Regions from separate parts of the Rhodococcus quanlei genome, predicted to be linked through region 1. Evidence: riboswitches for the same ligand, from Rfam matches in the RefSeq annotation. Region 1 holds a riboswitch; each other region holds the start of a gene.
The links. Region 1 has a riboswitch for cobalamin ahead of ACZI8Q_RS16135 (ABC transporter substrate-binding protein). Riboswitches for the same ligand answer to the same signal wherever they lie in the genome.
Positions count from the first base shown of each region.

Region 1 (7,730 bases):
TTCCGTGTCACTCCGGGATCGGACGCTGTCGAACTTTTCGTCGACAGCACCGCAGACGAGTACGGCGGTGGATGGCAGCACAAGACCTGTCAGGTCGACACCGTCTCTGCGGAGTCGCTCCGAAACTGCCGGTACGCGGGCTAGAACTCCGTCACAGCACCAGCTTCCGTAGATCGGCAAGCCGCTCTGACGGGCGCCGTTTGGGACAGCTCGTGCACTTGCGTTCACGAGCTTCGTAGATCAGGCAGCACGACGCTCGCTTCGTGAAACATTTCGTCCGCCCGCCTCGCTCTACATCGACGAACCGTGGCATCGGCATCGGGGCACCGGCAGCCTGCATGGCGTCCACGAGACGTAGCGCGAAGTCCCTCCCGACGGCGCGATCGCCGCACGCATCACCTGCGTCGAGCGCACGGTTCGCCACCGAATCCGTGGCGATTGCCCACAACGGACGGGCCCGCACACCCGACGCCTCCCCCAGTGCGTCGATGAGCGCTGTAAGCGTCGACGTGAGCTCGGTCGCCACACTCGAAAGGCCCTCCCCTACCGGAAGAAACACCTCACTCGTCATACCGCCGAAGTAGCCGTCGGGACGCAGGAAAGCTGTCGCGTCCGCCAAGCGCGGATGCGCCGCGAACCCCGTGACGAGGGACGTGGCCACAGGGATTCCGGCCAGAGTCGAACTCGCCGAGTACCACCAGAGCGTTCCGTTCACGCGCGGGTCTGCGCTGCCCCAACGTCGCCCGGTATCGGCGACTCGTTCGGCCATCCACCCTGGGTCCACCATCATATCGGCAGGAAACGTTGCGACACCGGGGCCCGGCCGAACCTGATCGGCAATCGCCGGAACACGCTGCGCCGTAACGCCGTACACATCAATCATCGGCCAACCCCAGAATCTCCATCGACCGTCTCGGATGGGTGTGAACTCGGGCCTTGATCCCGAACACACCACCAAGCAGCGCCTCGTCGAGCACGTCCGCCGGCGGCCCATCCGCCACCAGGACGCCCCCGCTCATCACGGCCAACCGGTCACAGTATTCGACCGCCATCCGCAGATCGTGCATGGTGACGACGACCGCGAGACCGCTCGCGGCAAGATCTGCGAGAACCTTCATCACTGTCAACTGCTGGCGCAGATCCAGGTGGTTGGTGGGTTCGTCGAGGAGCAGTATCCGCGGCTGCTGCGCCAATGCTCGCGCAATCGAGACACGTTGCCGCTCACCCCCGGACAACGCTTGCACGTCACGCGAGGCCAGGCCGATCAGATCGACCCTGCGCAGGCATTCTTCGACAATGACGCGATCCGCCTCGGTCGGGCGATCGAGGAGGCCGCGATGCGGGACGCGGCCCAGTGCCACCGATTGCCGCACGGTCAACCCACCCGATGTGGTCGGCTCTTGGGTGCTGACACCGATCGTGGTGGCGAGAACCCGACGGCTGACGTGTTCGGTGTCCGCCCCTTCGACCCACACAGTCCCGCTGTGCGGACGCAACGCACGATAACCGCACCGCAACGCCGTGGTCTTCCCGGATCCGTTCGGCCCAACCAGGCCGAGGATCTCACCCGGACGTACCGAGAAATCGATCTCCCGAAGCACCTGGCGCGAGCCGAGCACCGCGGATACACGCTCGAGCGCGAGGGCACCCTTTCCGGGCACTTCTGCCGTCACAGTCTCGTCGATTGTCTGCGCCTCTTTGAAAGTCACTGCTCAGCCTTCCGATACTGGCGGTACAGCATCCATACGAAGATGGGTGCACCGATGAGTGCGGTGATGACACCAACCGGAACCTCCGTGTTCGACACGATCGTGCGCGCCACGGTATCGGCGATCACCAAGGCAATCGCACCGACGAGCATCGCCACTGGGAACAGCCGCACGGCCCGCGTGCCCACCAGATAACCCGCCAAGTGCGGAATCAGCAGTCCGATGAAACCGATACCGCCCGCCACGGACACCGCAGCGCCGGCCAGCAGCGAAACTCCGAGCAGTGACACGACGCGGAACCTGCGCACATTCATGCCGAGTGCGCTCGCGCCGTCGTCACCGGTCTTGAGCAGATCGGTGCGGTTCGCCCCGAGCAGCACCGCTGTGCCGACGAGCGCGAGAACGAGCCCGGGAAACATCGACGTGGACCAGCGGGAGCCGCCCAAACCGCCCGCCAACCAGTGCATCACGGCACTGAGCTCATTGTTTTCGGCCACCACCAGCAAGGTGAAGGTGATCAGCGCCGAGAAGACCTGCGCCAACGCGACTCCCACCAGAATGATTGCCGTGGGCTGCGGGTAGCGGCCGCCGATCGCCAGCGACAGAAACAACGGAATCATCGCACCGACGAACGCGGCCGCCGGAATCGTGAACGCTCCGAGTGCACCCGCACCGATGCCCAACACCATCACCAGAACGACACCGAAACCGGCACCCGAGGACACACCGAGCAGATAGGGGTCGGCGAGCGGATTGCGCGTCACCGCTTGAGCTACAGCACCCGCCAATGCCAGCGCGGCACCCACCACCGCAGCGGTGACGGCACGGGGCAGTCGTGAATCCATGACGATCGCTTCACGGGCATCGGACCACCACGTATCGAATCCGCCACCGGCGATCGCGTGCACGACGATGGCCCACACGTCACCGACGGGGATGTGCACGGAACCGAACGACACGGCCAGGCCCATCCCGAACAGCAAACTCACCGCGAGTGCGACCAGCAGTGCTCCGAAGCCGAACCGTCGGCGCCGGTACTCGACGGTTTCTTCTCCTGCTGTGTGCGAATCTCCTGCTGTGTGCGAATGTTCTCTTTCGAGTGTGCTCGTCACGACTGCGGCACCCGGTCAGGATGAAGCGCGTGCGCAATCGTTCGGGCGGATCGCAGCAACCGCGGGCTCTCGAAGAAGTCACTCAGTGGGACCACAACGAAGTGATCGTTGCGTACGGCGGGAGTCGTCATCATGATCGGCTGCGATTTCAGGAAGTCGATCTTCTGCTCAGCACTCTTGTCCCCGTAGTCGAGGACCACGATGGCCTCCGGGGCACGCTCCCCGATGGTTTCCCAGGTGGTGTCCGGATACGGCTTCTGCCCCTCCGAGAACAGGTTGATCGCACCCGCGTAGTCCGCGATCAACTGGCCGGCCCCCTCACCGCCGACGGTCATCGGAGCGTCTTCTCCCGAGTCGTAGAAGAAGGTAGGAACAGGCGGGGCCTCGCCGATCTGCTCCCGCAGCTTCGTCAACCCGTCGACCACCCGGTCGATGATCTTCTGTGCGGCCGCCTCTTCGCCGAGGATGCGACCCAACTGCGAGTAGTCGGTGCGCAGCAGATCGAGATCGGGGAATCCGGTGCCGCAGTACTCGGAGAACATGAAGGTGGGAATCCCCTTGCTCTCGAAGAATTCGCGGGATCGGCCCTCCTGTTCGTTGAACGCGCTCGTCATTCCGCCGACCACGAGGTCCGGGTCGAGGTCGAGGATCTGTTCGGAAGTGGGGTGCTGGTCCGACAAACTCGGAATCTGTGCGTACTCGTCCGCAAACTCGGGCAGTGGCGTGTCGTCGGCGTCCCCCATACCGACGATTCGGTCACCGACCCCCATCTCGATGAGCACCTCGGTGACATGACTGTCCATGGACACGATCCGTTGCGGCGGCGCCTCGAATTCCTGGGTGCGATCACAGTTGGTGATCGACACCGGCTCGGCGAAGGGTTGCGCGGACGCGGCATCGGCCACGCCGTCACCGCGGGAACAGCCACCGACCAGAAGAGCAGCGGCCAGAACGATCACACCACCACGGGGGAACGACAACAAACGCATGTAAACCTCATTGCGGGCTCAGAGCCACGAACAACGACCAGCTCACCCCACCGCGCACCGCGGCGGCGCGGGCAGGACTCCGTTTCGTAGACCACGACGAACAGGGGGTCACACACCGTCCGACGGGTAATCGGGCTCGTGACCGACCGTGGTCGACCACCTACCGTTGCGGGTCAGCGCCGGATTCGGACCGGCTTCCCCCATCGAATGGCTGCACGTGCGCTGTCGAGTATGCCCGATTGCTCGCGACGTCCTGCGGGGAGATCCCCGTCACGCTCACACCCCATCCGCCCCACCCGCATTACAGTCGACAAGGTCGCAACCGCGCCGATAGATCCGGGGAGAACGCATGACACGTTGGGCATCGCTAGTCGTCACACGAAAATGGTGGGTGTTGATCATCGCCGTTCTCGCGGTGGTGGTGAGCGGTGTATGGGGCGCCGGCGTGTTCTCGAAGCTCAGCCAGGGTGGGTTCGTCGACCCGAACAGTGAATCCGCCGAGGTCGCTCGCATCGTCGAAGACACTCTGGGCCCCCAGACGCCGAGCATCATCGCGATCTACACGCCCCCCGAGGGCGAGACCGTCGAGGATATCGGGCCCGCGGTCACCGCGAATCTGACCGAGTTCAGCAGCGAAGTACCCACGCACTCGGTCACCTCCTATTGGACCGCAGATCCGATGACGAAACCGTCGATGCTCTCCGAAGACGGCACCATGGCGTCGGCAGCGATCACCGTCGATCCGGACGCCGACATCAACATCGCCAATTTCAACGACCTGCTTCCCAAACTGGAGGTCGAGGGCGTCGACGTCCAGTTCGCCGGCAATTCGACGGTCGGGGTCTCCTTCAACAACCACCTGCAGAGCGACCTCGTCCTTGCCGAAGCCATTGCCCTACCGATCACCCTCGTGCTGCTGGTGTTCATCTTCGGCGGCCTGGTCGCCGCAGCAGTCCCGGTCTTCGTCGGCATACTCTCGATTCTCAGCGCCCTGGCCACATTGCGCGCACTGACGCTGTTCACCGACGTCAGCACGTTCGCCATCAACGTCGCGTCGCTGCTCGGACTGGGACTCGCCATCGACTACGGGTTGTTCGTCGTCGGGCGGTTCCGCGAGGAACTCGATGCGGGTGCCTCGCCGATCGAGGCCACCCGGCGCACCATCCTCACGGCCGGACGCACTGTCGCGTTCTCAGGACTACTGCTGATCTGCGCGTTCTCCGGCATGCTCGTGTTCCCGCAGGACGTGATCAAGTCGCTCGGATTCGGCGCGATCGCGGCCGTGGTCGGTGCCGCAGTCCTGTCACTGACGGCAGTTCCCGCCCTGCTGGCGATCCTGGGGCACCGCATCAACGCACTGAGCTGGCGTAAAGGCGCAGCTCAGCGGGGTGAAGAACGGGCCCGCAAGTTCTGGGGCACCGTCGTGACCCGCGTTATGGGTAAGCCGATCGCCGTCGCCGTCACGATCGTCATCGGCCTCCTGGTGCTGGCCGCTCCCCTGACGAAAGCCACCCTCGGCGAGGTCACGTACACCGCTCTGCCCGAAGGCGACCCGGCGCGCGTGGCCACCGACGTCCTCGTGAACGACTTCCCCACCACCGGAAACGGTGCGACCGTCATCCTGCGCGGGACGGACGGCACCGCCCCGACTCCCGCGGACGGACAGGCCGTTGTCGAGTCCGCGAGCGATATCGACGGGGTCGGTCAGGTGACGCTGGTCGGGTCGAATGCCGAGTTCGCGGCCGTTCAGGTGACGTATTCGGAAGGTGCCGACGGCGACGAGCAGAGCAGTGTCGTGTCGAGTCTGCGCGCACTCGAGCCACCGGCAGGGACCGAACTTCTCGTCGGCGGTGGGCAGGCCACGGTGGACGACAGCAACGCCGCGATCACGGAGTGGTTGCCAGTGATGGTGGCGATCATGGTGATCTCGACTCTCATCCTGTTGTTCCTCGCGTTCGGGTCGATCGTGTTGCCGATCAAGGCGGTGTTGATGGCCGGCATCAGCCTCGCCGCCACCTTCGGTGTGCTGACGTGGGTCTTCCAACTCGGACACGGCGCCGAACTGCTCAACGTGAGCCCGTCTGATCTCGAACCGACGTTCGTGGTGCTCATCATGGCTGTGGTGTTCGGTCTCTCCACGGACTACGAGGTGTTCTTGATGTCGCGCATGGTGGAAGCCCGCGCCGAAGGAGCGTCCACCGAGGAAGCAGTGAGGTTCGGCGCAGAACGCACCGGACGCATCGTCACTGCGGCAGCCTTGCTGCTCATGATCGTGACGGGGGCGTTCGCGATCTCCGGTCTGTCGGTCATGCGGTTCCTCGGAGTCGGCATGATCGTCGCCCTCATCGTGGATGCAACAGTGGTGCGCATGCTGTTGGTGCCGTCGTTGGTCAAGCTGATGGGTGAGGCGAACTGGTGGGCGCCGGGATGGATGAAGCGCCTGCACGAGAAAGTTGGCATCGGACACTAGCCGCCAAACTTACCCCGGAGTAAGTTCAGGTCATGGCGACGTACATCGTGACCGGCGGAACCGGATTTCTGGGCCGCAACGTACTGGCCGAACTGCTGCGGCAGGACGAGAACGCCCACGTCCATGTCCTCGTTCGGCCAGGCTCGGCGGAGCGTTTGGCTGCGATCGCACAGCTGTTTCCGGGCGGCGACCGGATCGAGCCGCTCGTCGGAGACCTGACCGAACCGAATCTCGGTGTCGAGAATCCACCCGCAGCCGAGCACGTACTTCACCTCGGCGCGATCTACGACCTGACGGCCGGCGAGGAGCAAGCCGACACGAACGTGCGTGGCACCCGCTCGGTGATCGAGTTGGTGCGGCGGTTGGGCGCCACCCTCCACCACGTGTCGTCCGTTGCGGTGGCGGGCGACCACCGCGGCCATTTCGACGAGGACGACTTCGATCTCGGTCAAGGCTTTCCCACCGCGTATCACCGCACGAAGTTCGAGGCCGAGAAACTCGTCCGAGAGGCGGGGGACATTCGCACCCGCATCTATCGGCCCTCTGCGGTGGTCGGTAGTTCGGTGACAGGCGAGATCGACAAGATCGACGGCCCCTACTACATGTTTCCCGCAATCGCGGCGTTGTCGAAACTCCCGACCGCATTGCCTCTCCTCATACCGGACCTGGGCACCACCAACGTCGTTCCCGTCGACTATGTGGCGCGGGCGCTCGTGCAGTTGATGACGCAGCCCGACCTCGACGGCCGGACCTTCCACCTGGTCAACCCGAAGCCACAGCCGATTCGTGAGATCTACTCGGCACTCGCAAAGGCTTGCGGCGCTCCACGTCCCGTTGCGGAGGTACCGCGCAGCCTTGTTCGCCCCTTCATGGAACCGACGTCGATCGGGCCGATCGATGCCGGGCGCGCATTCGCACTGAAAGCGATCGGCATTCCACCCGCATTGCTCGGCACCATGACGCTGCCCGCCCTCGGCAGCGAAGCGACACGGAACGCATTGAACGGCAGTGGCATCGACGTACCCGAGTTCGGCGAGTATGCGGCGACCCTATGGGGGTACTGGCGCGAGCACCTCGACCCCGACCGCGCGCGACGCGACGACCCGCACGGGCCGCTGGTGGGGCGCCGCGTCGTGATCACGGGGGCCTCGTCGGGAATCGGCCGCAGTTCCGCCCTGGCGATTGCCCGCAAAGGTGCGACCGTGCTGCTCCTCGCACGACGGGCGGACGAATTGGCGGCCGTGGTCGAGCAGATCCGTGCCGACGGTGGGAGTGCGCACTGCTACCCATGCGACATCACCGACAGCGAATCGGTCGACCGGACAGTGGCTACCATCCTCGACGAACACGACCACGTGGACATGTTGGTGAACAACGCCGGCCGGTCCATCAGACGCGGGATTTATCACTCCACCGACCGACTGCACGACTACGAGCGGACCATGGCGGT
Region 1 covers NZ_JBUYWD010000022.1:78,952-86,681, forward strand. Annotated here, with positions in the region: gene ACZI8Q_RS16115 (hypothetical protein) at 1-144, shown strand, start outside; gene ACZI8Q_RS16120 ((2Fe-2S)-binding protein) at 152-883, opposite strand; gene ACZI8Q_RS16125 (ABC transporter ATP-binding protein) at 876-1,661, opposite strand; gene ACZI8Q_RS16130 (FecCD family ABC transporter permease) at 1,706-2,716, opposite strand; gene ACZI8Q_RS16135 (ABC transporter substrate-binding protein) at 2,818-3,810, opposite strand; cobalamin riboswitch at 3,915-4,052, opposite strand; gene ACZI8Q_RS16140 (MMPL family transporter) at 4,160-6,280, shown strand; gene ACZI8Q_RS16145 (SDR family oxidoreductase) at 6,313-7,730, shown strand, end outside.

Region 2 (7,730 bases), on a different contig from region 1:
ACCGACCCCGACGAGAAGGCGTTCGGTGCGCGCGCCGAGATCACCTTGCGCAGTGGCGAAGTCATCACCGACGAACTTGCGGTCGCCGATGCCCACCCGCTCGGTGCACACCCGTTCGCCCGTGAGCAGTACATCGCGAAATTCCGCACTCTGGCAGAAGGAGTCATCGCACCGGCAGAGCAGGACCGGTTCCTCGATGTCGCTCAGCGCGTTCCCAGTCTGAAGGTCGGCGAACTCGATCAGCTCACTGTCACTGCCACCGACGACGTCCTGGCGGCGGCGCCCACGATCGCACAGGGGATCTTCTGATGAACGACAACACATCACGCGTGATTGCCGCGCCCGCATCTGCGTCGGACAAACGCAAAGCGTTCCGGGCCGGTTTGGCATCGAACAAGATTCAGCGGATGCCCGGAGCGTTCTCTCCACTCGTCGCGATGTTGGCGCAGGAAATCGGGTTCGAGGGCGTGTACGTCTCGGGTGCTGTCGTGTCCGCCGATCTCGGTCTCCCCGATATCGGTCTCACCACTCTCAGCGAGGTCGCCGATCGTGGGCAGCAGATCGCCCGAGTGACCGACCTGCCGACCCTCATCGACGCGGACACCGGGTTCGGCGAGCCGATGAGCGCAGCCCGCACCGTCACCGTTCTCGAAGATGCGGGTCTGGCGGGTTGTCACCTCGAGGATCAGGTCAACCCCAAGCGTTGCGGCCATCTCGACGGCAAGGCCGTGGTCCCCGCCGGCGACATGGTTCAGCGGATCAGGGCAGCGGTGTCCGCTCGGCGCGACCCCGACTTCGTCATCTGTGCTCGCACCGACGCCCGCGCCATCGAGGGGTTGGATGCGGCCATCGCACGGGCGAACGCCTACGTCGACGCTGGAGCGGACATGATCTTCGTCGAGGCGCTCGCCGACGAATCGGAGTTCGAGAAGTTCCGTGCCGGTGTCCGAGTGCCATTGCTGGCCAACATGACCGAGTTCGGCAAATCCGATCTGCTCTCGGCATCTGCGCTCGAGAATCTCGGGTACAACGTCGTGATTTATCCGGTGTCTACCCTGCGGCTTGCGATGTTCGCCGCGGAACAGGGACTGCGCGAGATCGCGGAGACCGGCACTCAGGCCGGCGTCGTCGACCGGATGCAGCACCGCAGCCGGTTGTACGAATTGCTGCAGTACGAGAACTACAACGAATTCGATTCCGGGATCTTCAACTTCACACTCGAGGGGGAGTCATGACGCAGATCCGCAAGGGACTCACCGGTGTCGTCGTCGACACGACGGCAATCTCGAAAGTGGTGCCCGAAACCAATACCCTCACCTACCGCGGATACCCCGTGCAGGACCTCGCTGCACACTGCTCCTTCGAGGAAGTGGCGTATCTGCTGTGGAATGGTGAGCTGCCCGACGACGGCCAACTGCAGTTGTTCACCCAACGCGAGCGGGCGCAACGCCGAGCCGATCGCTCGTTGCTGTCCTTGCTGGCCAAACTGCCGGACACGTGTCACCCGATGGACGTGGTGCGTACCGCCATCAGCTACCTGGGTGCTGAGGACCCGGAAGAAGACGACAACGCATCGTCCGCCAACCTCGACAAGTCACTCCGCATGATGGCGGTGTTGCCGACGGTGGTCGCCGCCGACTTCCGGCGCCGTCGCGGCCTCGATCCGATCAACCCACATTCGCACCTCGGATTCGCGGAGAATTTCCTCTACATGTCCTTCGGTGCGGTGCCGGACACGAGGATCGTGAAGGCGTTCGAAGCCTCGCTGGTGTTGTATGCGGAACACAGTTTCAATGCGTCGACCTTCGCCGCTCGCGTGGTGACGTCGACGCTGTCGGACATCTATAGTGCGGTGACGGCCGCCATCGGAGCGCTGAAGGGGCCGTTGCACGGCGGCGCGAACGAGGCCGTCATGACCATGATGCTCGAGATCGACGATCCGGCCCAGGCGTCGGAGTGGTTGCGGGGCAAAATGGCCGACAAGCAGAAGGTGATGGGCTTCGGCCACCGCGTCTACAAGGACGGCGACTCCAGAGTGCCGACCATGCGCGCCGCTTTGCAGGACGTTGCGGCGGTGACCGATGGCCAGAAGTGGCTGGACATGTACGACGAACTCGAGCGCACCATGCTCGACGCCACGGGAATCAAGCCGAATCTGGATTTCCCGGCGGGTCCTGCCTACTACCTGATGGGCTTCGATATCGAGGTGTTCACACCCATTTTCGTGATGGCGCGCATCACCGGTTGGACTGCGCACATCATCGAGCAGGGGAGTGCGAATGCCCTGATCCGGCCGCTCAGTGAGTACTCGGGTGTTGATCAGCGAGTCCTCGCCCGCTGACCGCCCTCACCCCTGTGCGTGGTTTGCGAGTCGCCCGACTCGCAAACCACGCACAGGCGGCGGAGTCGCCTACAGCTCGGCGCGAACCAGTTTCGCCGCTTCGACGAGGTTGCGGAGCGACTCCTCGACCTCGACGGGGCCGCGGGTCTTGAGTCCACAATCCGGATTCACCCACAGCCGTTCCACCGGAACGGCTTTCAGTGCTTCGCGGAGAGATTCGGCGATCTCGTCCACGCTCGGTACCCGCGGAGAGTGAATGTCGTACACGCCGGGCCCGACCCCCAGGTCGAAGCCCACCGCGTTGAGATCGTCGAGTACCTCCATGTGTGAGCGTGCTGCCTCGATGGACGTCACATCGGCATCCAACTTGGCGATGGCCTCGATGACCTCACCGAACTCCGAATAGCACAGATGCGTGTGGATCTGCGTCACATCGGCAACCCCGGAAGTGGACAACCGGAACGCACCGACGGACCAATCCAGGTAGGCGGTCTGTTCGGTAGCGCGCAAAGGCAGCAGCTCCCGTAGCGCGGGTTCGTCGACCTGAATGATCTTGACGCCCGCAGCCTCGAGGTCGACCGTTTCCTCACGGATCGCGAGGGCGACCTGGTTGGCGGAATCGGCCAGGGGCTGATCGTCGCGCACGAACGACCACGCGAGGATGGTCACCGGACCGGTCAGCATGCCCTTGACCGGGCGCTCGGTCAGTGATTGTGCGTACTCGATCCAGTCGACGGTCATCGGTTTCGGTCGCCGAACGTCGCCGAACAGGATCGGCGGACGCACGCACCGGCTTCCGTACGACTGGACCCAGCCGTTGGCTGTGGCGAAGAATCCGTCGAGTTGCTCGGCGAAATACTGCACCATGTCGTTACGTTCGGGCTCGCCGTGGACGAGGACGTCGATGTCGAGCTGCTCTTGTAGCGCCACCACATCGGCGATCTCACCACGCATCCGCGCCAGGTACTCGGCCTGGTCGATCTCGCCCTTGCGCAATGCGGCACGGGCGATGCGGATCTGCCTCGTCTGTGGGTACGACCCGATTGTCGTCGTGGGAAGCGGTGGGAGATCGAGTGCGGCTTGCGCCTGACGGCGTTCTGCAGCCGGGCTGCGTCCAGCGTCGGATTCGATTGTCGTGGCCAAGCGTTCACGTAGTTCCGCGTCGTGCAGGCGGGCGTCGGTGGCGCGAGTCGACGCGGCCGCGCGGGCCAGTGCGAATTCGTCGTCGACCGATTCGCGGCCCTTGGTGATCGCGGTGCCCAGTGCAACGACCTCGCGCACCTTTTCACTGCCGAAAGCCAGCCAGGAACGCAGCGCTTTGTCGAGTTCCGTCTCCGCATCGAGCGTGTACGGAACGTGCAGCAAGGAGCACGACGTCGACACTGCAAGCGAGCCGACGTTGCCGAGGACGGTGCTGACGGTGGCGAGGGCCTTGCCGAGGTCGGTGCGCCAGACGTTGCGACCGTCGACGATGCCGGCCACCACGTGCTTGTGAGCCAACCCGGGAACCGATGGAATCGAGTCGCTTCCGGCGACAAGATCGAGTGCGAGCCCCTCGATTCCGGTGGAAGCGAGGGCAGGCAAGGCATCACCGAGACTGCCGAAGTAGGACGCGACCAGGATGGCCGGCCGACTCTCGGCTCCGGACAGAGTGTCGTACACGCGTGTGGCGACGGCGATCTCCTCGGTGGTGCGATCCGCGACCAGCGCAGGTTCGTCGATCTGCACCCATTGGGCACCCTTGTCGGCGAGCAGTGCGAGGAGTTCGGCATACAACGGCAGCAACTCGTCGACGCGATCGAGGAGCTTTGTGTCGGATCCCACTCCTTTCGAGAGCAGAAGGAACGTGACCGGACCCAGGACTACCGGTCTGGCTGGGATGTCCAGTGCGAGTGCTTCGTCGAGTTCTGCGAGCACTTTGGACGGATCCAGCGAGAACGTCGTCGACGGCGAGATCTCCGGCACGAGGTAGTGGTAGTTGGTGTCGAACCACTTGGTCATCTCGAGCGGCGCGACCGCGTCATTGCCTCGTGCCGCCGCGAAGTAGCGGTCGAGCGGGGTGTCGATATCCGCAACGCGCTCGGGCAGGGCACCGAGCATCGCAGCAGTATCGAGGACGTGGTCGTAGTACGAGAAGGTGTTGACGGGAACGGAGTCGAGCCCGGCGTCACGCAGCTCGGTCCAGTTCTGGGCACGCAAGTCGGCGGCGACCGACTCCAGCCCGGCAGGGTCGAGCTTTCCTGCCCAGTAGGCCTCGACGGCCTTCTTCAGTTCGCGATTGCGGCCGATGCGAGGGGAGCCCAGCACGGTCGCTGTGAATGAAAATGTCACGAGTTTCTCCAGTTGCGTAGCGGTACGGTCACCACCGGCAAGCGGGTACACCTCTCGAGCCCAGGACAGATTTCAAGCGCACGGAGGTCTACGCGCCCATTCCACGGGGCGGTGAACCGTCGGGCACGGCGTGCCCGACGCAGTCGGCAGGTCTTCGGACTCGCAGGCAGCCGGCGTATTCGACGTCGGACCTAGTGGCCGTCGCTTCCCAGGCGTTGAAGACCCAGTGCATGGTGACGGCGGTCGTTCCTGCTCACCGCTGCGGGACAGTTCCGGATTCTCACCGGATTCCCTCTCACACGTAACGCCTCGAAAGGCGCACGTGCTTCGACGCCGAGCGCAGTCTTCGGGGCTCCTCACGACCGCACCGGGCGAACCAGCTGCACCGACCAGCATAGCCGTCTCTTTGCGGCCGAAACCCCCGGTGCGTGACGAAGGAGGGTGGACACTCGTCAACCGCTCACAGGGGATGATTCGCGTGGATGGAGAGAAGTCGCTAGTGTGGTCGGCATGCAGCGCGCATATTTTTGGTTTAGCAGGCCGGCCCTGGGTGGGTCGGTCGGTGTTACCACGCGCTGACCTCCACCCTACGAGCCGGATACAGACCGGCTCGCTGGAGTTCTTCACAGTCTTCGAGTCGGTTGGAACAGGAAACCGACGTAATGACTATCACTATCGACAATTCCGTTGCCGTCGACGAATCCACTCTCGACAATCAGCGAACTGTTTCGCTGAGTCCTCTCGTACCGCCGTCAGTGGTCCGCGGTGAGCTGACTCCCGGCGACGTTGCGTCCGCGACGGTCCGGACGGGACGTGCGGGAACGGTCGACATCCTGCGCGGCGACGACGACCGCCTGCTCGTCGTGGTCGGCCCGTGCTCGGTCCACGACCCGGCAGCGGCCATCGACTACGCACGCCGCCTGGCGTCCAAGGCCGAAGAATTGCGTGCCGACCTGCACATCGTCATGCGCGTGTACTTCGAGAAGCCGCGCACCTCGTTGGGGTGGAAAGGTCTGCTCAACGACCCACATCTCGACGGAACGTTCGACATCGACAGCGGCCTGCGGATCGGCCGCAAGCTGCTGCTCGACATCTCCGACCTCGGCCTTCCGGTCGGCTGCGAATTCCTCGATCCGATAATGCCTCAGTACATCTCCGACCTCGTGTCCTACGGTGCGATCGGTGCCCGCACGGCTGCGAGTCAGGTGCATCGTCAGCTGTGCAGTGCACTGTCCATGCCGGTGGGGATCAAGAACTCCACCGAAGGTGACGTGCAGGTCGCGGTGGACGGAACGCGTGCTGCCGCAGCAAGTCACGTCTTCCCTGGCACCGACCTCGACGGACGTGCAGCACTGGTCCGGACTGCCGGTAACCCGGACTGCCACGTGATTCTGCGCGGCGGTACCGACGGCCCCAATTACGATGCAGAGACTGTTGCCGACACGGCGTCGCGGCTGCGTAAGGCCGGGTTGCCCGAATGTGTGGTGGTGGATGCGAGTCACGGCAACAGCTCCAAGAATCACGAGAAGCAGATCGACGTCGTCTCGGATCTTGCGGCCCGAATCGAAAACGGGGAGAAGGGTGTTGTCGGTGTGATGCTCGAAAGCTTCCTGGAGGCCGGGCGTCAGGACCTGCGCCTCGGCCACGTCGACGAGCTGACGTACGGCAAGTCGATCACCGATGCGTGCCTGGATTGGGAGAGGACGGCAGCGCAACTGGATCGCCTGGCGAGCGCTGTTGCCGCACGACGGCAGTGATGGTCAGCGGACACCACGCGTGCGGAACTGCACACTGATTCGCGGTCCCGTCGGACGTTTGCTCTTGGGTACGCAGTGTTCCCACGTGCGCTGGCATGATCCGCCCATCACGAGCAGGTCGCCGTGCCCGAGGGGGAAGCGCAGCGACGTGCCCCCGCCGCGCGGTCGTAGGAGAAGCGACCGCGCGGCGCCGAGAGACAGGATGGCGATCATCGTGTCCTCTGTGCGGCTGCGTCCGGTGTCGTCACCGTGCCAGGCGACGCTGTCGTTCCCGTCTCGGTAATAGCAGAGCCCGGACGTCGCGAACGGTTCGCCCAACTCGCGTGCGTAATGAGCCGACAAGGTGTTGCGACTCGTGACGAGCATGGAATCGGGCAGTGGTGCGCGTTCGTCGTAGAAGCTGACGAGCCGGGGAACGTCGACGACTCGGTCGTACATCTGCCTGCGCTCTGCCCGCCAAGGCACGACGCTTACCAAGCGTTCGAACAACGCATCGGAACCCGACAACCAGCCGGGTGCGGTGTCGACCCACGCGTCCCGAGCGAGCGGAGTACGAGTGAGGACGCTACCCAATTCGCCGAGTTCGGCACCGAGGGCCGAGTCGTCGAACAGCGATGGCTGGAGCATGCAACGAGCCTACCTCGAGGTATCGAACGGGTGTTCGATGTCAACTGATCGGGGTGAAGTCTCGACTGCTGAGGTATGTCGGACGCGGTGCCTGCGCGGCGTACGGCTCCGTCGGCGGGTTCTCGATGCTGTTGAACACGATGAACAAGTTCGACCGTGCGAACGGTGTGATGTTGCCGTTCGATCCGTGCATGCAGTTCGAATCGAAGACCGTCGCAGAACCGGACGGCCCCGTCATGACCTCGATGCCGTACTCGTTGGCCATTCCGGTCAGGGTCTTCTCGTCGGGGGACCCGGTCGGCGGTGCGGTGCTCACCAGCGATTCCTTGAAGTAGTCCTCGGGCGTGCTTCCCGCGCAGGAAACGAACTTGCGGTGCGATCCCGGCATGATCATCAGCCCGCCGTTGTAGCCGTAGTTCTCGGTCAACGCGATGGAAATGCTGGCCGCGCGCGGCGCCGGCATGCCGTCCTCGGCGTGCCAGGTTTCGAAGTCGGAATGCCAGTAGAAGGCGCCACCGCCGAAGCCAGGTTTGAAATTGAGTCGTGACTGGTGAACGTACACGTCGGAGCCCAGAATCTGTCGAGCGATACCGACAACTTCGGGGCGGCGGATGATCTCGTCGACCACCGAGCTGAGCAGGTGAACGTCGAAAACCGAACGCACGTCACCGCCC
Region 2 covers NZ_JBUYWD010000015.1:5,316-13,045, forward strand. Annotated here, with positions in the region: gene prpD (2-methylcitrate dehydratase PrpD) at 1-309, shown strand, start outside; gene prpB (methylisocitrate lyase) at 309-1,235, shown strand; gene ACZI8Q_RS12470 (bifunctional 2-methylcitrate synthase/citrate synthase) at 1,232-2,341, shown strand; gene metE (5-methyltetrahydropteroyltriglutamate--homocysteine S-methyltransferase) at 2,411-4,672, opposite strand; cobalamin riboswitch at 4,801-5,013, opposite strand; gene ACZI8Q_RS12480 (3-deoxy-7-phosphoheptulonate synthase) at 5,335-6,429, shown strand; gene ACZI8Q_RS12485 (alpha-ketoglutarate-dependent dioxygenase AlkB) at 6,433-7,056, opposite strand; gene thpD (ectoine hydroxylase) at 7,097-7,730, opposite strand, start outside.
Region 2: it holds a riboswitch for cobalamin, as region 1 does, so the genes downstream of both, metE (5-methyltetrahydropteroyltriglutamate--homocysteine S-methyltransferase) here and ACZI8Q_RS16135 (ABC transporter substrate-binding protein) in region 1, are expected to answer to the same signal.

Region 3 (7,730 bases), on a different contig from region 1:
GAAATCCGCGATGGCCTGAGGATTCTGTGGGCCTTCGGTCAGTTGCGGGTACGTAAGCACGAAGAAGTTGCCGTTCTCGACTGCCGTCGTGCTCGCCATCAGCGGGTGGCTTCGAAGGAATTCTTCTTTCTGCTCTGCAGAAGTACTGCCGTAGTCGTTGATCAGTATCACGTCAGGATTGCGGTCGGCGGCCGCGGCGAAGGAGACATCGGTCCAGCTGTCGTCGATGTCATCGAAGATATTCTTGCCGCCCGCGCGTGTGATGACGTCATGTGCCGCTGCGTTGGTACCGACAGTGAGTGGCTGAGTAGTGCCGTCGTCGTACAGGAATACCGTGGGTGCCGGCCTGTCGGCGGGGATTGTCGCGCGGGCATCGGAGATCGTCTTCTTGTAGTCGGCTATCAGCTGGTCGGCCCGCTCGGGTACCCCGAAGATCGTTCCGAGGTTGTCGATGTCGGTGTAGAGCGCTTGGATCGGATCCATGATGCCGCGAGCGGTACTGTCGCCTTGGCGGCAAGACTCGGTGAGAACGTAGCTGGGGATGCCGACGTTCGCCAGCACGTCCGGTGTGACACCACTGGATTCGGTGAATCCGTAGTTCCAGCCCGCGAAAACGAGGTCGGCACTTGCGCCCTGGACGAGTTCCTTGTTGATCTTGGTGCCGAGCAGCGGCACCGCTTCGAAACTGTCCTTCCATGGGGACGCGGCGGCATTACCGTCCTTCGAGTCGCTGAGAATGTAGCCGGCCATGTGGTCTTCGAGGCCCAGCGCGAACATCATCTCCGTCATGTTGATGTCGTTGACCACCACGTTGTCCGGTGGCGCGTCGAAGGTCTTCTCGACACCGCAGTTGGTGACTGTGACCGGATATCCGGCCGCTGCCTCGGTGGAGGTGTCATCGATCTGGGCGCCGCATCCGGCAAGCAGGACGGCGGACACAGTGAGCGCGGAGCAGGTCAACGCGTTGCGGATTCTCATGCGGTGGTGATCTCCTCGAGATGGGTGGCAGGGTCGTCGGACATCGTGTTCGGCGAGTACAGAAGTTGCGGTGCACCGGTATGGGGATGAGTGATCACGTGCGCTTCGACGCCGAATACGTCGCGTACGATGCTCGGCACCAGCACTTCACGTGGGGTTCCGGAGGTGACAATGGTGCCCCGATCGAGGACATAGATCCGGTCGCAGAACATCGCTGCGAGGTTGAGGTCATGCAGCGCAGCGAGCACCGTGATTCCCAGGTCGCGGACTTTACGTAGAACGTCGATCTGATGCTTGATGTCAAGATGGTTCGTGGGCTCGTCGAGAACGAGGACCTGCGGTTGCTGGGCGAGAGCTCGGGCGATCAGGACGCGCTGCCGTTCGCCACCGGACAGCTCCAGGTAGGAACGCGACGACAAGTGGGCGGCCCCAGCAGTTCGCAGAGCCTCGGCGACGATCGCGTGGCAATCGTGGCTGTCGCGACCGAGCGCGCTGGTGTGCGGCAGGCGGCCGGTGGCCACGACCTCGTCGACGGTGAATCCGAATTCGACTGTCGCCTGTTGACTCAGCGCGGCGAGGCGCAGGGCGCTCTGTTTCATCGTCATGCTCTGTACGTCGGCGCCATCGAGCAGTACACGGCCTGCAGTGGGCCGCAGAGCGCGGTATGCGCACCGAAGGATTGTCGACTTGCCACTGCCGTTCGGTCCGACGAGTCCCACGAGTTCGCCGCGACGTGCCGCCAGGTCCACGCCCCTTATCAAGGTGCTCGCGGCGACCTCGACGGTCAGGTCCTCGATCGTCAAGTCCATGCGGAAGGTTCCTTCTGTCGGCATCGTGGTTCAGTCGACGTCTGTGTGTCGGTGGGGGTCGTTATGCGGCGGCCAAGCCCCGTCGTCATGTGTTGCCGAACGTGTAGCGGCGGGCACGCATGAGGAGTACGAACGTCGGGACACCGACAAACGCGGTGATCGCGCCGATGGGGAGCTCCGAGGGTGCGACTACGACGCGGCTGATCACGTCGGCCCACACCATGAAGACGGCTCCCAACAGAGGAGCAATGATGAGCACTCTGGTGTGGTCTGCGCCGACGATCATGCGTGTCACGTGCGGAACGACGAGGCCGACGAATCCGATCGCTCCGACGATCGCGACAAGAGTCCCGGTCATGGCCGCGCACACGACGAACAGCTGCACACGGAACCGCTGCGCATCCAAACCGAGGCCGCTGGCCACATCGTCACCCATGACCAAGGCATTGAGCTTTGTGGACCACACGAGGAGCAATATCGCACCCATGACCACAACGCCGGTGGTGACAGGTAACGCCGACCATCTGGCCGGCGCCAGACTGCCGAGCAACCAGAACATCACCGACTTGGCATCCTCGCCGCGCGGGGAGACGAACACCATGACAGTGGTGATCGCGGAGAACCCGTAAGCCAAGGCTGTACCGGTGAGCACAAGACGCAGGGGCGACAGACCCTCGCGGGTGCGTGCAGCGACATAGACGAGCACGGTCGCCACCAGGGCGCCGATAAAGGCGGCTAACGAGATTGCGGCGATTCCCATCGCGGCGAACACCCCGAACAAGATCACCGACGTCGCGCCGACCGCAGCGCCGGAGGAAATGCCGAGCACAAAAGGGTCGGCGAGCGCATTGCGCACCATTGCCTGGACCGCCACACCCACCATGGACAATCCCGCACCGACCACGATCGCCAGCAGGACGCGGGGCAGCCGTGTATCGGCGATGATGCGATAGCGGGTGACCTCGTCAGGCTCGATGACACTGCCGGTGACGTAGGCGGACAGGTAGTGCACGGTGTCCGACCATGGGATCGGGACCGTTCCGATCCCGACCGCGACCAGTGCGGAGACGACCAGCACGGCGGTGACGCCCGCAGCGATCACGGTGGTGCGGACGAGTGGTGCAGTGGACGCGGCACGTATGGGCCCACGCACCGCTTGTGGCGCTGTGTCGAGCGTGTTCATCGGTGTCCTCGCCTGTTGAGGACCTCGAAGGGGCACTCAGGCACCGCGCGGAAGGCGCACAGTAACGCACCATCGGCGGGGACCCTGGCTTGTGCCTCGAAGCCGTCGGTCACCACACGCATCTCTCGTGTGGTGTGCTGGCAGGTCTTCGGACTTACGGGCGTGTGCGAAGGCACTGCCTACTGGTCGCCGCTTCCCGGGTTCACCCGCACATACGCGGATGTGTACCCAGTGCTGTTGACGACGGTCGTTCCCGAATACCGCTGCGGGCCAATTCCGGATTCTCACCGGATTCCCTGTTACCCCACCATTCCGCGCAACCGAAGAAGGGTGGACCAGCAACAACCCGGATGCTAGCAGTAGCGCCGGATTCCGGGGCAGGTGCAGCAGGATGCCGTCGAAACGCCGACTTGTCGGCGAGCCCGGAGACCACGGACCATAATCGGGTGGGCGTTTCCGATCGCGCCGTACGTCTCCGTAGGATCACAGCCGAAGAAGTAGCTTGCTCCACGTTTCGAAAGGAATCCCGTGCTACGCACACATCTCGCCGGTTCTCTGAGAGCCGAGCACGCCGAGCAAACCGTGACCCTGACCGGTTGGGTTGCCCGGCGCCGCGATCACGGTGGAGTGGTGTTCATCGACCTGCGCGACGCTTCCGGTGTCTCGCAGGTCGTGTTCCGTGAAGGACCTGCGGCGGAGCAAGCGCATCGACTTCGTGCCGAGTACTGCGTGAAGATCACGGGCACGGTGGAGTCTCGACCGGAAGGTAACCGGAACTTCGAGATTGCGACCGGCGCCATCGAGGTGAACGCCACGGACCTCGAGGTGCTCAACGAAAGCGCGCCGTTGCCGTTCCAGCTCGACGATCAGGCAGGCGAGGAAGCGCGACTCAAACACCGCTACCTCGACCTCCGTCGCGAAGGCCCCGGCCAGGCCATTCGTTTGCGTTCGAAGGTCAACGCCGCAGCGCGCGGGGTTCTGGCCCACCACGAGTTCGTCGAGGTGGAGACACCCACGCTGACTCGTTCCACCCCCGAGGGTGCTCGCGACTTTCTGGTGCCCGCCAGGCTGCAACCGGGGTCGTTCTATGCGCTCCCGCAGAGTCCGCAGTTGTTCAAGCAGTTGCTGATGGTCGGTGGAATCGAGCGGTACTACCAGATCGCTCGCTGCTACCGCGACGAAGACTTCCGGGCAGATCGTCAGCCCGAGTTCACTCAGCTCGACATCGAGATGAGCTTTGTGAACCAGGACGATGTGATCCTCCTCGCGGAGGAAATTCTCGCTTCGGTGTGGCGTCTGATCGGCCACGAGATCGCCGAGCCGATCCCTCGGATGACCTACGCGGAAGCCATGCGTCGGTACGGTTCGGACAAGCCTGACCTCCGATTCGACCTCGAGTTGGTCGAGTGCACCGAGTACTTTGCGGAGACACCGTTCCGTGTGTTCCGCGCGCCGTACGTCGGTGCGGTCGTCATGCCCGGTGGAGCGAGTCAGCCACGCCGCCAACTCGATGCTTGGCAGGAGTGGGCGAAGCAGCGCGGAGCGAAGGGGCTCGCCTACGTTCTGGTGGGCGAGGACGGCGAGCTCGCCGGACCGGTCGCAAAGAACCTTTCGGCGGACGAGCGTGCGGGCCTCGCCGCGCACGTGGGCGCGAAGCCGGGCGATTGCATCTTCTTCGCCGCCGGCCCCACCAAGGCGATGCGGGCGTTGCTCGGCGCTGCACGCGGTGAGATCGCCCGTAAGCAGGATCTCATCGACGAGAACGCGTGGGCGTTCGTGTGGGTGGTCGACGCCCCGATGTTCGAACCTGCAGCGGACGCCACCGCCAGCGGGGACGTGGCACTCGGCTGGAGCGCGTGGACCGCGGTCCACCACGCGTTCACCTCTCCCAAGCCGGAGTCGCTCGATACCTTCGACACGGATCCCGGATCGGCTCTGGCCTATGCGTACGACATCGTCTGTAATGGCAACGAGATCGGCGGTGGCAGCATTCGTATCCACCGTAAAGACGTGCAGGAGCGTGTATTCGGTGTCATGGGTATCTCCGAGGAGGAGGCCCGGGAGAAGTTCGGGTTCCTCCTCGACGCGTTCGCGTTCGGTGCACCGCCGCACGGTGGAATCGCCTTCGGTTGGGACAGGATCACCGCACTACTCGCCGGAGTCGATTCGATTCGCGAGGTGATCGCCTTCCCGAAGTCGGGCGGCGGCGTCGACCCGCTGACCGATGCGCCGGCGCCGATCACGGCAGCGCAACGGAAAGAGTCCGGAATCGATGCCAAGCCGGTACCGAAGGAACAAGCGCCGAGCACCGAAACGGGAGATGCTGGACCCACTGAATCGGCATCCGCGAAGGCAGACACAGGCGAAGGTGCGGCGACCGGCAAGTGACGTGAACTGATCGATCGCCCACGTCCCGGATGTGAGTCATGTCACATTCGTGGCGGTGGTCGACGATCCGAACTGGGAATCGATCGCCCGCGCCTGACAGGCCGACGGGGAAGGTCGATGACGTGCGTCACCAAAAGGTAGGTTGGTTACCGATGATCGCAATTTTGGCAGACCCCGTTTCCGAGGTAGTTGCCGCAGCCGAGAAGCTGCTCACCCGGCGCACCGGCGCACCCGTGACCCTCGTGGATCCCGTCGATCTCGGGGGTAGTGGCCCCACCATCGTGCTGCGGGTGAGAGTCGCCGAGAATCCGTTCTCGCTGCCGAGAACTCTCGTCGTGAAGCAAGTGCGAGACGGGGGTCATACCGACTCGTGGATGCCCGACGGCGAGGGGCCGCCCGATGATTCCCATACCGCCTTTCTGCGGGAGGCCGTCTCTTACCAGTTCGCCACCGCACTGCACACCGATGTGCGGCCGGGTGCCGAGCTGTTGGCATCCGACCTCGACGCGCGCATCCTCGTGTTGAGTGATCTCGGCGATGCGACATCGATCAGCTCGCTGCTCGAACATTCCGATACGGACACGGTCACGAACACACTCATGGCGATGGCGCAGGCTCTGGGGCGGATGCACGCTGCGACCGTCGGACGCGAAGAGGACTTCACCGCATTGCTTCGCAGGGCGGAGGTCGAGCAATGCGACGACTTCGTGGCCGGCCAGGTGGGTCGGGCCGTTGCCGAGGTGCCCCGACTCTTGCAGGATCACCTCGGAATCGAGGTTCCCGCCGATGCGGTCGAACAAGTCACGCAGGCCGAGAAATTGTTCGACAGCGGACGATTTCGGGCGTTCAGTCCCTCGGATCTGTGTCCGGACAACATCATCGTCAACGACGAGGGTGTTCGGTTCCTCGACTACGAGTGGGGTGGATTCCGGGACGCGATGCTCGATATCGCGTACGCACTCGTGTCGTTCCCGGGCTGCTTGTGCAGCATCGACCTCTCCGAGGACAGAGCACAGGCGATGACCGAAGCCTGGCGCGCCGAGGTTGTCGGCATGTGGCCTGCCTTGGCCGATGACGAGTTCCTGGATGCTCGCATCGTCGAGGCCCAGTTGGTCTGGGTGTGGATCAGCACCTACCTGTTCTTGCGCGACGATCACACGTTGATCTCGGAGGTTCGCGAACACGCTCTCTCCGCTCCGCGAACGGTGGCACTGAGTCGCCGTTGGGAGCAGCTGGCACGTGCGGCGCAGGGGGCCGGAAACGCCGTCATCGCCGAACACGCGGAAGCGGTTGCGGCCAAGCTGGCGAGTCCTGCTGGCTGACCTCCAGACCATCAGCCGGCTCGAACGTCAACGCTGGTTGAATGCTTGCATCAGGGCTTTTCCATCCCAATCGCCTGTCGGAGCGTTCAGGCCGAACAGGGTGGCAACAGTCGGTGCGACGTCGATGGTGCGGGCCGAACCGGCAACCGTCTGTCCTCTCCGCACGAGGGGACTACCCCCGCTGACGAAGAAGGGGATCGGCATCGTCGCGCTGTGCCCGTGGTTGCCGGGAATGGGGTTGGACAGCGGTGTGGGGTCACTGAACCGCCACCCGGGTCGACAGAATGCGACGACGTCGCCGGCACGGTCTCCGAGGTCATGGTCGGAGGCTGGTACGGCGGTGTCCACGCCGTCGATGCCGGCGACGATCTCGCGGATTCGTGCTACGGCGGCACCGCGGTCCGCGGGGGCACCGGTCCAGTAGACAAGGTCGGCGCCACCGTTCTGGCATACCTGCACCCGACCGGCAAGCGTGGGGTCGGCGTTGAGGGGATGGTCCAATCCGATCAGCTTTGCGGGCTCCGACCAATCCATCGAATGATCGGCGAGCACGATGACCACCGAACGCGACCACGCATCAGTGTTCTGGAGGTGGTGCACGAATCGTTCGACCTGCCGATCGGTGTTCCGCAGAGCCGCGTTCCGGGCAATTCGCAGGGAGACACCCGACAGGTCGATGTGCCCGACCCGGTCCACGTCACCCAGGTTGGTGAAAGTGAACCGCGGGGAATGATCCTCGATCGTCCGGATCAGCGCATCCATCGTGAAGGTGTCGGGTGCGTGTTCGGTGCCGGGAATCAGGGGTGCAGGTTCCCAGACCACGGAAGCTCGCGATCCGAACAGTCCGTGCAGATATTCTTTCGACAGCACGCTGGCCGTGACGAATCCCAGCTCGTCGCGGATCCGATCGAGCATGGTCGGCGCCCACAGGTCCGTCGGTCGGTCGAGGTCACGGGTCCCGCCTTCCGCTGGGTCGAAGATCGCATTCGCCGGCACCCCGTTTCGCGACGGCAGAACACCCGTCATCATCGCCGCGTGGTTGGGGAGGGT
Region 3 covers NZ_JBUYWD010000002.1:129,605-137,334, reverse strand. Annotated here, with positions in the region: gene ACZI8Q_RS01380 (ABC transporter substrate-binding protein) at 1-978, opposite strand, end outside; gene ACZI8Q_RS01375 (ABC transporter ATP-binding protein) at 975-1,787, opposite strand; gene ACZI8Q_RS01370 (FecCD family ABC transporter permease) at 1,873-2,970, opposite strand; cobalamin riboswitch at 3,093-3,325, opposite strand; gene aspS (aspartate--tRNA ligase) at 3,499-5,358, shown strand; gene ACZI8Q_RS01360 (phosphotransferase family protein) at 5,511-6,680, shown strand; gene ACZI8Q_RS01355 (alkaline phosphatase family protein) at 6,708-7,730, opposite strand, start outside.
Region 3: it holds a riboswitch for cobalamin, as region 1 does, so the genes downstream of both, ACZI8Q_RS01370 (FecCD family ABC transporter permease) here and ACZI8Q_RS16135 (ABC transporter substrate-binding protein) in region 1, are expected to answer to the same signal.